DNA from 2 places in the Rhizobium sp. CECT 9324 genome. Region 1 is predicted to be linked to the other one. Evidence: riboswitches for the same ligand, from Rfam matches in the RefSeq annotation. Region 1 holds a riboswitch; the other holds the start of a gene.
What was found. A riboswitch is a leader RNA that binds a small molecule or an ion and turns the genes downstream of it on or off. The one in region 1 is predicted to bind thiamine pyrophosphate.
Positions count from the first base shown of each region.

Region 2: another riboswitch for thiamine pyrophosphate. It lies ahead of thiD (bifunctional hydroxymethylpyrimidine kinase/phosphomethylpyrimidine kinase); the one in region 1 lies ahead of thiC (phosphomethylpyrimidine synthase ThiC).

Region 1 covers NZ_CAKKMZ010000001.1:3,882,738-3,890,166, forward strand. Annotated here, with positions in the region: gene LQ231_RS18825 (sialic acid TRAP transporter substrate-binding protein SiaP) at 1-291, opposite strand, end outside; gene LQ231_RS18830 (FadR/GntR family transcriptional regulator) at 327-1,073, opposite strand; TPP riboswitch at 1,344-1,467, shown strand; gene thiC (phosphomethylpyrimidine synthase ThiC) at 1,561-3,393, shown strand; gene thiO (glycine oxidase ThiO) at 3,395-4,381, shown strand; gene thiS (sulfur carrier protein ThiS) at 4,378-4,575, shown strand; gene LQ231_RS18850 (thiazole synthase) at 4,580-5,356, shown strand; gene LQ231_RS18855 (thiamine phosphate synthase) at 5,353-5,994, shown strand; gene LQ231_RS18860 (AI-2E family transporter) at 6,000-7,429, opposite strand, start outside.
Region 2 covers NZ_CAKKMZ010000001.1:886,297-893,725, forward strand. Annotated here, with positions in the region: gene LQ231_RS04210 (LysE family translocator) at 184-816, shown strand; gene LQ231_RS04215 (GNAT family N-acetyltransferase) at 907-1,791, opposite strand; gene dut (dUTP diphosphatase) at 1,802-2,272, opposite strand; gene LQ231_RS04225 (peptide chain release factor 3) at 2,363-3,946, shown strand; gene LQ231_RS04230 (HAD-IA family hydrolase) at 4,001-4,675, opposite strand; TPP riboswitch at 4,816-4,912, shown strand; gene thiD (bifunctional hydroxymethylpyrimidine kinase/phosphomethylpyrimidine kinase) at 4,968-5,786, shown strand; gene LQ231_RS04240 (GFA family protein) at 5,800-6,198, opposite strand; gene LQ231_RS04245 (pirin family protein) at 6,284-7,195, opposite strand.

The sequences.
Region 1 (7,429 bases):
TTCACGCGCTGCAAAGCTTGAACCCGAGATGATGATGTCAACCGTACCGAGCTTCAGGCCCTGGTTGAGGTCGGCCTCCTTGCCGAGCTGCGATGCCGGAAAGACATCGATCTTGTAGCGCCCTTCGGTGCGCTTGCCGATTTCCTCGGCCGCCCAGACGGATTCAGAATGGAAAGGTTCCGACGTCTCGTAGACATGCGCCCACTTCAGAACGGTTTCGGCCTGCGCGGTCAGCGCCGAGGCCAGAATGGCGGCGGTTGCGCCCATCAGCATTTTCAGTTTGAACTTCATCTTATTCTCCTCCCAAGTTGAAGTCAGTCGATCGGCTAAATGCCGCCGGCACGCCTCCATGCGGCCGGTATCGAACCGTCGGTCGTTTCCTCCTCGAAACTTTCCGACAGGCGAAGCTGTGATTGGTCGAGATGGGCACGCATGGCGGCCCGGGCTGCCACTGGATCCGCGGCTGCAATTGCATCTCGAATGGCGCGATGCTCCTCCATCGCGGCCCTCCAGGTATCCTTGTTTTCGAAATAGCTGGCGAGCTTTTCAAAATAGGGTGTCATGCGCATATCGTGAATGCTGCCGACGAAACGGTTCAATGTGGCATTGGCGATGATACCCGACACGATCACATGGAAATCGCGATCAAGGGCCAAGGCGGCACGGCGATCATCCAGTGCCGCGTCCATCTTGGCCAGATTGTCGTCGAGCACCAGGATGTGTTCGGGCCTGGCCAGCCGTGCCGCTTCCTCGGCTACAGCACATTCGACCACCGCCCGCGCACGTAGCAACTCAAACGGCCCTTCAAAATCTTCCGGCGGCAGGTCAGCGACTGGCACCTTGCGCGCCGTCACATAGATGCCGGAACCCATGCGGATATCGATGAATCCCTCGACTTCGAGCACGATCAATGCCTCCCGAATGGTCGGACGCGAGACGCCGAGCTTCTGCGCCAGATCACGCTCGGCCGGCAGCCTTGACCCCGCCTGCAATTCGCCGCGCTCGATCAGGCCTCGCATCTGGTCCGCCACCTGGCGATACAGGCGGCGCGATTCAACGGCGGAGAAAATCATGGTCTGCAGCGTCCTTCTGGACAGGTGGCCAAGTGGTCATACCAATTAGAATGAAGTGATACGCCTGCAAACAACGATCTGTCAATTGCAAGAATGCCAAATGGAATACGAATAGCGCTCCGCTGCGACAAGCACGGTGATTGGGATCATGATGCCCGGACACTGCCTCGCGCAACCGACGTCATCGAATTAGCGTCGGCATCGGGATCGGCCGATCCCACCGCTTTCGATCGGCACTTGACGCGGCAAGCCATATGTTCGTAACCTTAAGTCATTCACCAGGGGGGTCCCGTCAAGGGGCTGAGAGTCTGCTGAGCTTTTTCGAAAGCAGCGCAGTGACCCGTTGAACCTGATCCAGTTCATACTGGCGTAGGGACGGTGCGAGCGCTGCAATGCCAAGAGTCCATTCTGTGGACTGAAGGCAGGCGTCTATCCATCTTTCCGGCTGACATGACTGGGTCTCCAACATCAAACTTGGAGCCTCACGATGAACATTGCCCAAAACTTTACGAAACCCGAAGTCACCACCGGGCCACTTCCTGCCTCGACAAAGATCCATCTGGCCGGCGAACACCACCCGGATATTCGCGTGCCCATGCGACAGATCGCGCTTCATCCGACCTCGGGTGAGCCTCCCGTCAACCTATACGACAGCTCAGGCCCCTATACCGATCAGGCGGCTACGATCGCGATTGATGCGGGTCTCCCCCGCAACCGCACCGCCTGGATACGCGCCCGCGGTGATGTCGAATTATATGACGGCCGACACATCAAGCCGGAAGACAACGGCTTCGTTTCCAACGACCGATTAACGCCGGAATTCCCCGTGCGTCACCCGCCCTTGCGTGCAACCGACGGCAAGGCCGTCACCCAGCTCGCCTATGCCCATGCTGGCATCATCACACCGGAAATGGAATTCATCGCGATCCGCGAAAACCTGGGCCGCAAGGCTGAAACCCAGACAATGTCCCGCGATGGCGAGAGCTTTGGCGCGCATATTCCAGACTTTGTCACGCCGGAATTTGTCCGCCAGGAAGTGGCCGCCGGCCGCGCGATCATCCCGGCCAACATCAACCATCCCGAACTCGAGCCAATGATCATTGGCCGCAATTTTCTCGTCAAGATTAACGCCAATATCGGCAATTCCGCCGTCACGTCTTCGATGGCGGAAGAAGTTGAAAAGATGGTGTGGGCGATCCGCTGGGGCGCCGACACAGTCATGGACCTGTCCACCGGCCGCAACATTCACAACATCCGCGACTGGATCATCCGCAATGCACCGGTACCGATCGGCACGGTTCCTCTTTACCAGGCACTGGAAAAGGTCGGCGGCATTGCCGAGGACCTGACCTGGGAGGTCTATCGCGACACATTGATCGAACAGGCCGAACAGGGCGTCGACTATTTCACCATCCATGCCGGCGTCAGGCTTGCTTACATTCCGCTGACCGTCAATCGCGTCACCGGCATCGTCAGCCGCGGTGGTTCGATCATGGCCAAGTGGTGTCTGCATCATCACCGAGAGAGCTTTCTCTACGAGCATTTCGAGGAAATCTGCGACATCTGCCGGAGCTACGACGTGTCGTTCTCGCTCGGCGACGGGCTTCGTCCGGGTTCCATTGCCGATGCCAATGACGCTGCCCAGTTTGCCGAGCTGGAGACCCTGGGCGAATTGACTCAGATCGCATGGGCCAAGGATTGCCAGGTGATGATCGAAGGTCCCGGCCATGTGCCGATGCACAAGATCAAGGAGAACATGGACAAGCAGTTGAAGGTCTGTGGCGAAGCGCCCTTCTATACGCTCGGACCACTGACCACCGATATCGCACCCGGCTATGACCACATCACCTCCGGGATCGGTGCCGCCATGATCGGCTGGTTCGGCACGGCCATGCTTTGTTACGTCACGCCGAAGGAGCATCTCGGCCTGCCCGACCGCAATGATGTGAAAATCGGCGTTATCACCTACAAGATCGCCGCCCATGCCGCCGATCTCGCCAAGGGTCATCCCGCGGCGCAACTGCGCGATGACGCCCTGTCGCGGGCACGCTTCGAGTTTCGCTGGGAGGACCAGTTCAACCTGTCGCTCGATCCGGACACCGCCCGCTCGTTCCACGACGAGACCCTTCCGAAGGAGGCTCACAAGGTCGCGCATTTCTGCTCGATGTGCGGCCCTAAATTCTGCTCGATGCGCATTTCGCATGACATTCGCGCCGAAGCGCAGAAGGAAGGTTTGCAGGCGATGGCGGAGAAATTCCGCCAGGGCGGGCAACTCTATGTGCCGCTGGCCGAAACAGCACCGCCATTATTGGGAGAGTGACATGACCATTGTCATAAAAGGGGCCGGCATAGCCGGCCTCGTCACCGCGCACGAATTGAGGCGACGTGGTTTCACCGTCGAAGTGCATGAGCGCGCAGATGTGGTCGGTGGTGGTGCATCTCATTTTGCCGGCGGCATGCTTGCTCCCTACTGCGAGCGGGAGGCGGCCACCGAACCCGTCCTGCAACTCGGCCTTCAGGGTCTGGATTGGTGGCGACGCACCCTACCCGGCGAAATCATCAGCAAGGGCACGCTTGTCCTCGCTCAGCCTAGAGACATGGCCGAACTCAGCCGCTTTGCCGCCCGCACGCGGGACCATCAATGGGTTGATGCCGATGCCATCGCCGCTCTAGAACCAGACCTGGGCGGACGGTTTCACAAGGGCCTTTTTTTTGCCGGAGAAGCTCATCTCGATCCAAGACGGGCGATGAAGAGGCTCTATGAAAACCTCAGGGAGGGCGGGGTCCTGTTCCGCTTCTCCTATGACGAGACAACGCAAGCTCGTACCCACGAATGCATAATCGATTGTACCGGCCCGGCCGCAATCGAAACCTTGCCGGGCCTGCGCGGCGTGCGCGGCGAGATGCTCTATCTGCACGCATCGGATATCGCGTTGTCAAGACCGATCCGTCTGCTGCATCCCCGCCATCCTCTCTATATCGTGCCCAGAGGACGCGGCCTTTTCATGCTCGGCGCAACGATGATCGAAGCCGCGGACAATGGGCCGATTGCCGTTCGCTCGCTGATGGAATTGCTCATCATGGCTTGTGCCGTGCATCCGTCATTCGGTGAAGCACGCGTCGTGGAGACGGGGGTCGGTGTTCGCCCGGCCTTTGCGGACAACATGCCCCGCGTCATCGAAACACCGGATGGTCTGGCCGTAGCGGGCATGCATCGCCACGGCTTTCTGCTTGCGCCGGCGCTTGCCCAGCAGGTTGCGGAGCGGCTTCAGCAGCAGCGGATCAACGGTGAAAGGAAATCAGCATGAAGCTCATCGTCAACGGCGAACCGAAGGAAAGCCCCGCCGCGACACTCGCGGAACTGCTGACCACTCTCGAATACGAAGGCGACTGGCTCGCAACCGCTGTCAATGGCGACCTTGTCCATCGCGAGGACCGAAATCAACACCAGCTCAGGCCAGGCGACCGGATCGAAATCCTTTCGCCCATGCAGGGAGGATGATGACATGACCCTATCGATCTACGATACCGAAATCTCGTCGCGGCTGTTGCTCGGGACGGCGCGTTATCCGTCCCCAGCCATTCTGGCCGAAGCAATCCAGCGGTCTGGCACAGAGATCATCACCGTTTCGCTTCGCCGAGAAACAGCCGGCGGCAAGACTGGCGGCAACTTCTTCCAGCTCATCAAGGAGCTTGGCGTAAACGTCCTGCCCAACACCGCCGGCTGCCACAGTGCATCGGAAGCCGTGCTGACGGCAAGAATGGCGCGTGAAGTCTTCGCCACCAACTGGATCAAGCTCGAGGTCATCGGTCATCAAGAGACGTTGCAACCCGATGTCTTTGGCCTTGTCGAGGCAGCAAAGATCCTCAGTGAGGAAGGCTTTGACGTCTTTCCCTACACGACCGACGATCTGGTGGTCGGTGAAAAGCTGCTCGCCGCCGGCTGCAGGGTGCTGATGCCCTGGTGCGCGCCCATCGGCAGTGCCATGGGGCCGCAAAACCCGGCCGGCCTCCGGGCCATGCGCGCGGAATTTCCCGATATCCCCCTGATCGTCGATGCCGGCATCGGCAGGCCGTCGCACGCAACAGCCGTCATGGAACTGGGCTACGACGCCGTGCTGCTGAACACCGCCGTCGCCGTCGCGCTTGATCCTCCGCTGATGGCGCAAGCCTTTGCGGATGCAATTTCGGCCGGGCGGCAGGCTTACAAGGCGGGCATGCTGGAACCGCGCGACATGGCGGTTCCCTCCACCCCGACAATTGGAAAAGGCGTATTCGCATGAAACTCGATCCGTTTTATCTGATTGTCGACAGCGCCGACTGGATCGAGCGTTTGGTTCCTCTCGGCGTGAAACTCGTGCAATTGCGCATGAAGAATGTCGAGCTTGCGACGGTGCGCCACCACATCCGCCACGCCAGACTGATCTGCGCAAGACATGGTTGCCAGCTGATCATCAACGACTATTGGCAAGTGGCCATCGAGGAGGGATGCGATTTCATCCATCTTGGCCAGGAGGACTTGGTCGATGCTGACCTCAAGGCGATCCGCAAGGCAAATCTGAAAATCGGCATTTCGACCCATGACGAGATAGAACTGGAAGCGGCACTGTCCATCACTCCCGACTATATCGCACTCGGGCCGATCTATCCGACCACCCTGAAACAGATGAAATGGGCACCGCAAGGTCTTGAAAAGCTGGGCTTGTGGAAACGCAGGATCGGAGCCCTGCCCCTTGTCGCGATTGGCGGGCTGCGGGTCGATCGGCTGGCGGGTGTCTTTTCCCATGGCGCAGACATCGCAGCCGTCGTGTCCGACATCACGCAGAACCGCAATCCTGAACAACGTATGCAGGAGTGGCTTGATCAAACCGCCCATGTAGCAGATGGGCGGTCACGACATGTTCAAATGCATAAGAGCTAGAGATATCAACTCGCAACGCTGGCCAGTTTCAACCGCGGGCGTGTGACTTTGCGGACCGGGACTTTCAGCGCGGTCGGCGGGGCTATCGTCAATGCACCGACGACCGTTTCGGACAGTGTCTGGCAGACAAAATCCGCGTCAATGGCAGAGGGTTCGATGAGCGGATTGTCACGCCCGTTTGCTGCGGGAACCAGCAGTCCAACACGCACAGTCGGCTTCAGCCGCTTGATCCGCCGCACCAGCAGACGGGCGTGCGATTTGGAATTGCCGTTGAGGTAGGAGATGATCACGGTTTCGATGTCATCCAGCGCGACGGGCACAAAGGCCCGCGCAACCAGGTCGGCATAGGAAGCCGTTCTGACCATTGCCCCCTGGACCTCCAGAACCTGGGCCAGCATCGCAGCGGCCGCATCGTCCATTTCGCCACGCCCCCCGGCACAGAGAACAGAGCGCCCCTGCCCGTCCGGCAGCTCCAAGCTAATGTCTTGATCGGTGTCTTCGATGTCGCTGTCTTCATTTTCTTCCTCTTCCGCGATGTCGGAGAGGTTATCAACGAGGGACCGGCAACTCGAGGCAAAGAGCGCAATCTGCTCCTCCGTCATCACGCCCCGCTGCCGATCGACCTCGCCCAGCATCAATGCGGGAAGTCCGACCTTTTCATAGTATTCGCTGAGATACTCCTCCTCCAGATAGTCTTCCGCATTGTCGGTGGCCTCACTGGGGTCGCCAGCCAGAAGCCGCTGATACAATTTCTCATGCGGCTCCAAAACTGCTTCGTTTCCAAGCAACACGTCAAGGAAGCCGAACTGCGGCACGTGCCGACCGAGAACGACGAGACAGACGGTCAGAGGCGTTGACAATATCAGTCCGAGCGGCCCCCAGAGCCATGACCAGAAGATCGCGGAAATGATGATTGCCAGGGGCGACAAACCTGTGTGGGACCCATAAAGCCAAGGCTCGATCACATTGTTGCTGATGATTTCTATGGTCGCAAAGAGCGCGATGACCCAAAGGACAAGCGACCAGCCCGGCGCAATTGCCAGCGCCAGGAACAAAGGCAGCACCATGCCGATGACAGGTCCGATATAGGGGACGAACCGCAGGACGAGCGTGAGGAGGCCCCAAAGCATGGCATTTGGTATGCCAAGGATCCAAAGCCCCAGAGCGATGGGCACCGCATAGAGCGTATTCACAACCAACTGCATCAGAAGGTATTTTCCGACGCGTTTTCCGGCATCCTGCAGAGCGGCCGTCGTGCGATGAAGGTCGCCTTGTCCGACAAGACGAATAAATCGGTCACGCAGATCTTCGCGCTCAAGCAGCATGAAAATCACCAGAATGACCACAAGGCCTGCAGTGGCAAACGGGCTGATAAGCGGAAGGATGAAGTTTCCAAGGGTCTGAATCGGATTGGATCGCGTCACGATTTCAACCG
Region 2 (7,429 bases), 3.0 Mb from region 1:
TTCCGATCCATGTCGTTGCTCGGCCAGAATCTAGATTTTTGCTTCCCGAAACCGCGCCGGTTCCGAATGCATAAAACGGATCACTAGCGCTACCGATCGAGACTTGCAACGGTGACGCGATGCCCCGTTGCCGTGTCGGCGCAACCGGGCCTATATCGAATACGATGATCACGGAGCCGCATCATGCCGACTTTGCCGACGCTTCTTGCCTTCGCCTTGATCTGCCTTGGCATGGTGCTGACACCCGGTCCGAACATGATCTATCTGGTCTCGCGCTCGATCTGCCAGGGACCCGCAGCCGGTCTTGTCTCCCTTGGCGGCGTGGCCCTTGGTTTCCTGTTCTACATGCTGATGTCGGCGCTCGGCATTACCGTCCTGCTGATGGCCATACCGTTTGCCTATGACGCGCTGAAACTGGCCGGTGCTGCCTATCTGGTCTGGATGGCCTGGCAGACCGTGCGCCCCGGCGGCCGGTCGCCCTTCCAGGTGCGCGACCTACCGAAGGATGGACCGCGCAAGCTGTTTGCCATGGGGCTCGTCACCAGCCTGCTCAATCCGAAGGTGGCTGTGCTGTATCTGTCCTTGCTGCCGCAGTTTATCGATCCGTCCCTTGGCAGCGTCTTTCTGCAGTCGGTCATGCTGGGCGCGACCCAGATCGTTATCAGCGTCTCGGTTAATGCGATGATCGCGGTGATGGCCGGTTCTATCGCCCTGTTTCTCGCCGGCCGTCCGCTCTGGATGATCGCCCAGCGCTGGCTGATGGGCACGGTGCTGGCCGGGCTCGCCATCCGCATGGCGACCGAGGCGCAGCGCTGATCATCAAGCCATTGTCGGCATGCGGCATTTGCCAACGCATGGCGGGCCGCGCTGCCGAAGCGCCATCTTTCGCCAATTCTTGAGTAAGTTTCAGAATTCGGCCATCGGCGACAGCATCACCGGCCGCGGAAGCGTGGAAAGTTCGAACCCTTTGATCATCAGGGCGCAGGAGCCCTCATAGATTTGCGGTTCACCCTTCCAGTTCAGGCGATCGGGTGGAAACAAGACTGCGACCTCTTTCGCCGGAAGGCCGAGCGCGGTCGTGATCTCGGCAAGCGGCGGGATGTGCCGGGCGCCGATGTCGAGCAGCTGTAAAGTGTTGTCATCGGTCATTTTCCAGGCGATGACCGCGTTCAAGGCAGGCAGGAAACTGAGGCGGATGCCGGGGTCGAAGCAGGCATTCAGCAGAAACATCTCGGATTGCCGGGCAACCGCGAAAAGGTTTGAAACAGGTTGCCGTTCGCAGAGTATGCGCTGGACGAGCGCCAGATCCTCGGGCCGTGTCAGGTCGAGCTCGCGGGCGTCGGTGCGCGCTATGTCGGACGTCGGCACTTTGCCGCAAAACTGGAATTGCGGCACGACGTGAAAACCATAACGTGCGTAGAGGTCCGGCTTGTCCGTCAACAGGATGCCCGCCTCAAATCCCGCTGCATCGGCCCAGGAAAATGCCCGGCGCATCAGGTCTCGGTACAGGCCTTGTCCCCGAAAGTCTGGCCGAACGGCACCCGATTGGTAGCCAGCCGCTTTGACGGTGCGCCCGCCGATGACCAACGGCATGGAAAAGGCGGAAAAATTGGCGACACAACGGTCCGGGTCATCGAAATAGCCGAACGGCATGGAGGATGGATCAGGGCCGCCAAGACGGTTCTGCAATCCGATGTCGATACCGAAAATGTCCTGCAGCAGAGCGACCAGTCCGCGGAAAGCGACCGGATCGCCGAAATAATCCTGCCGGAATGTGAGAGTGCCCGGCACGGTCTTGTCCTCAAACGCCGGTCGAGCCGAAGCCGCCGGTGCCACGCTGGGTGCCGGATGTCTCGCTGACTTCGGCAATCCGTGCCTGCGTGACCGGCGCAATCACCATCTGCGCAATGCGCATGCCGCGGCTGATGGTGAAATCCTCGTCGCCGAGATTGATCAGCAGCACCTTCACTTCGCCGCGATAATCGCTGTCGATCGTGCCGGGCGTGTTGAGGCAGGTGATGCCGTTCTTGAAGGCAAGGCCGGAGCGCGGGCGGATTTGCGCCTCGTAACCGTCCGGGATTTCGAAGATGAGGCCTGTGGGCACCAGGGCCCGCTTGCCGGGTGAAAGCACCATCGGCGCGTCATCTGCAACGGCTGCACGCAGATCCATGCCGGCGGCGCCGCGTGTCTCATAGGCTGGCAGGTCGATGCCCTCCGCATGGGGCAGACGAAGCAGATTGAGCGTCGGGCGGATGTCGTGATGTGCTGTCATGCCCCACTAGTTTCCCCTAGCCGGGCCGAGGTCAATTGCAATGCGGGGGTTTAGACGCTAGATAGCGCCCAACTCCACAGGATTCACACCATGGCCGAAACGCTCGCAGAGGCGGTCTCCCGCCGCCGCACATTCGCGATTATCGCTCACCCGGACGCAGGTAAGACCACGCTCACCGAAAAGCTGCTGCTGTTCGGCGGCGCCATCCAGCTTGCGGGCGAGGTCAAGGCGAAGAAGGATCGTATCCAGACCCGATCGGACTGGATGAAGATCGAGCGCGAGCGCGGCATTTCGGTCGTGACCTCGGTGATGACCTTCGAATACAATGACAAAGTCTTCAATATTCTCGATACGCCGGGTCACGAAGACTTTGCCGACGATACCTATCGCACGCTGACCGCCGTCGACGCCGCCGTCATGGTCATCGACGCGGCCAAGGGCATCGAGCCGCGCACGCTCAAGCTGTTCGAGGTCTGCCGCATGCGCGACATCCCGATCATCACCTTCATCAACAAGATGGACCGAGAGAGCCGCGACCCCTTCGAGATCCTCGATGAGGTCGAGGAAAAGCTGGCGCTCGACACAGCACCGATCACCTGGCCTGTCGGCCGCTCCAAGACGTTCAGCGGTTCCTACAATCTGGTGGAAAACACCTTCCGCGGGTCCGACAAACAGGTTGAAGGCCTGCCGGTCAACAGCCCGGCCAATGTTGCCGAGCAACTCCCGGAAAACGAGCGCGCCGCCTTCATCGAAGAATTGGAGCTTGCCCAGGAAGCCTGCCGCCCGTTCGACAGGCAGGCCTTCCTCGAGGGCCACATGACCCCGGTCTTCTTCGGCTCGGCGCTGAAGAATTTCGGCGTGCGCGACCTGATCAATGCGCTCGGCGATTTCGCCCCGCCGCCGCGCGACCAGGTGGCTGACATACGCACCGTGCATGCCGCCGAAGACAAGATGACGGCCTTCGTCTTCAAGATTCAGGCCAATATGGATCCGAACCACCGCGACCGTATCGCTTTTGCCCGTATCTGCTCCGGCAAGCTCGAGCGTGGCATGAAGGCGCGGCTGGCCCGCACCGGCAAGCAGATGGGCCTGACGGCGCCGCAGTTCTTCTTCGCCTCGCAGCGCCAGCTCGCCGACACGGCCTATGCCGGCGACGTGGTCGGCATTCCGAACCACGGGACCTTGCGCATCGGCGACACGCTGACCGAAGGCGAGAACCTTGTCTTCCAGGGCGTGCCGAATTTTTCGCCGGAAATCCTGCGCCGCGTGCGCCTCGAAGATGCGATGAAGGCGAAGAAGCTGAAGGAAGCCCTGCAGCAGATGGCCGAAGAAGGCGTCGTGCAGCTGTTTTCCCCGGAAGACGGCTCGCCCGCGATCGTCGGTGTCGTCGGCGCTCTACAGCTCGACGTTCTGAAGGAGCGACTGGCTGGCGAATACACGCTGCCGGTCTCCTTCGAGATGTCGCGTTTCTCGGTCTGCCGCTGGATTTCCTCCGATCAGCCTGCCGAACTCGACAAGTTCATGACCCAGCGCCGTGGCGATATCTGCCGCGACCTGGACGGAGATCCGGTGTTCATGGCGCAGGACGCGTTTTCGCTGCGCTACGAAGCTGAGCGTTATCCGGCGATCAAGATGGTCGCGATCAAGGAATATCACGTCGCCAAGGCGGCGTGATATTCCGTGAACTTCGGCGCGGGGCGCTTCCAGGCTTCCCGCTGATGCGCCCCGTCAGCCCGCCCGCACGATCTGCATGCCGCCATCGGCGTCGACATGGACCCGCACGTTTTCGTAGCTGGCCAGGCTCGGATGCCTTGTTTCCATGGCATGACTGTGGGTCGCTGTGACCACCATGACATCTGAGCCCGCAGCCTCGCCCGCCAAGACGCCGGCCATGACATCTTCAAACACCAGGCAGCGGGCAGGATCGACGCCGAGATGGCTTGCGCCGAGCAGATAGCCGGCGGGATTGGGCTTGCCGATCTTGACATCCTCGGCGGTGATGATCGTCGGCGGTTGTGGCAGGCCGGCGGCCTCGATGCGTGCCCGGGCCAGAAGGGCCGGGGCAGATGTGACGATCGCCCAGCGCGCGGGAGGCAGGCCGTTGAGGAAGTCGATTGCACCGGGGATGGCCACAACGCCTTCGACATCCTCGATTTCGCCGCGCTCGATTTCCAGGGCTTCCGCGACCGCATCGACACCGGGCAGGGCGAGCCCGCGGATCGTGTCGATGCCGCGCTTGCCATGCATTGTCGGCAGGAAGGCCGCAACGTCGAGCCCGTGCCGTGCCGCCCATTTCCCCCAGACTCGTTCGGCGGCCGCAATGGAGTTGAGCAACGTCCCGTCCATGTCGAACAGGAAGCCGTTGTAACGTTTGTCAAAGACGGTGTTCTGGGCGGAGGTCAATCGCGAAATCCTTGAGATGTGGGAACAGGCAGATTACGCACGTAGCTATTTTTGACTGTTGCCGCAAATGGTTCGGTGCGCTTCGCGGGGCATCCGGCGTTTCACATGACAGCAGCACGGCCTTGGTCTAGAACATCATAATTGAGAGACAGGGGCGTTCGTCGAGAGATGGACTGAGAAGCACCCTTTGAACCTGAACCAGATAATGCTGGCGGAGGGAGTTGCTCGGGACGATTTCAGGATTGACTTCGCGATCCGTCCCACCAACTGCCCCGCTTAAAAAGGGGTGTCCGTGAAAACCAGTTCCACTTCTATCGCAAACGTCCTGTCGATTGCCGGATCCGATCCGTCGGGAGGTGCCGGGATCCAGGCCGACCTGAAGACATTTTCGGCGCGTGGCTGTTACGGCATGGCGGCGATCACGGCGTTGACGGCACAGAACACCCAAGGGGTTTCGGCTGTGCAGGCGCTGGATCCCGGTTTTGTCGCCGAGCAGATCCGGATGGTTTTTGCCGATGTCCGGGTCGATGCGGTGAAAATCGGCATGATTGCCAACGCGGGCATTGCCAGTGCAATTGCGGGCGCGCTCAGGCCGCATCGCGGAATTCCTGTCGTGCTGGACCCGGTGATGATCGCCAAGGGCGGCGCCTCACTGCTGGACCCAGAGGCTGTTGCGGTATTGCGGGATGAGCTTTTGCCGCTGGCAACGCTGCTCACTCCCAATCTGCCGGAAGCGGCGGCTTTGCTCGGTGAAGCCGAGGCCGAGAACCGCCGCGTGATGGAATCGCAGGCGGTGCGGCTGGCTGTGGGTGGCGCGGCAGCTGTGCTGTTGAAGGGTGGACATCTTGCCGCCGCCGACAGCCCCGATCTCCTGGTCCTGGGTGAGAGCGTCCACTGGTTCGAAGCGCCGCGCATTGAAACGAAGAACACCCATGGTACAGGCTGCTCGCTGTCGAGCGCGATTGCTGCCGAACTTGCCAAGGGGCTCTCGCCGTATGATGCCGTCGCGGTCGCTAAGGACTGGCTGGCTGAAGCTGTCCGTTTGTCGGGGACGTTGTCGGTCGGTTCTGGCCATGGCCCGGTTCACCACTTTCACGCGCTCTGGCAATAGCGCGATTGGGCCCCTATTCCCCGGATGATGCGGGAATATCGCGGATGTCGCTCACCCATTGCAAAGCCGATCCTGTCCAGCTCTGATGGTTGGGTGTCAACGCCTGACGTTGATCGACCGTGCCGAGACGAATGGCGATACTGCTGCCGGTAGCGTCGACCCGCCAGAGGGGTGAGCCACAGGTATCGCAGAAAAACTGGTCGCTCGGCCTGCCGCTATCCGCGACCTTGCGATACCGCCGTGCGGTACCGGCAAGGACGCGGAAATTATGCGGTTCGACGCCGACGCTGACCCGGTAGGCACCACCCGTCAGCCGCTGGCAATCGACGCAGTGACAGATGCCGACCTCTTGAGGATCGACGTCGGCTTCGTAGCGGATGGCGCCGCAGTGGCAACTGCCGGTGATGAGCATCGTCCATCTCCCACAAAAAGAAAACCCGGCGGAGGGGGCCGCCGGGCAAGGGGAACTTGACTACCTAAGCCTTGCGGCTGTGTGATTAATGATCGACCTTGATAAAAGTTCCATTCTGCAATTCCTGCATGGCCTGCATCAATTCCTCGCGCGTGTTCATCACGATCGGACCGTGCCAGGCGACAGGCTCCTTGATCGGCTTGCCGGTGACCAGAAGGAATCGGATGCCCTGTTCCCCGGCCTGGACCGTAATTTCGTCGCCGGTGTCGAACACCACCAATGTGCGATTGCCCGAGAGGTCTCTGATATTGAGCTCCTCGCCCATGTATTCCTTCTCGACCTTCACCCCGAATGGCGAGGACGCGTCGCGAAAACTGCCGGAGCCTGCAAAGATATAGGCGAAGGCTGAACGGTAGGTGTCGACCGGAATGGTCTTGCGTTTGCCGGGCGGCACTGAAATGTCGAGATAGACCGGCTCGGCTGCAATGCCATCGACGGGACCGGCCTTGCCCCAGAAGTCGCCGGAAATCACCCGGACCGCGGTGCCGTCATCATCGACCACGACGGGAATGTCGGCGGACTTGATGTCCTGGTAGCGCGGCGCGGTCATTTTCAACGACGAGGGCAGATTGGCCCAGAGCTGGAAGCCGTGCATGCGGCCGGCAAAGTCGCCCTTGGGCATTTCCTGATGCATGATGCCGCTGCCGGCGGTCATCCACTGCAGGTCGCCCGCGCCGAGCAGGCCGCGATTGCCCAGGCTGTCGCCATGCTCGACCGTGCCGGCCAGCACATAGGTGATGGTTTCGATGCCGCGATGCGGGTGCCAGGGGAAGCCGCGAATATAATCGGACGGACTGTCGTTGCGGAAATCGTCCATCATCAGAAAGGGGTCGGTCATCGACGGATCGCCGAAGCCGAAGACGCGGTGCAACTTTACCCCGGCACCTTCCATGGTGGGCGTGGCGCGGCTTTCATGCTTGACGGGTCGGATCGACATCGGATGCTCCTTTGAGCGTGTACGCGGTTGACACCAATATAGCCGAACTTCGCCAAAGCCGAAGGCGGGCGCCGGGAACGCGGTGTTCACAATATTCGCCGAGGTTCGAAAAACAGGCGGCCGCTCACAAAACTCAATTGTGCAGTGCAGAAAGTGATTGCGGCAATCGTCAAAATTCTGTCATCAATGTCGCGACGTTTACAAATCATTAGCCAATCGGTTGAACACTGACGG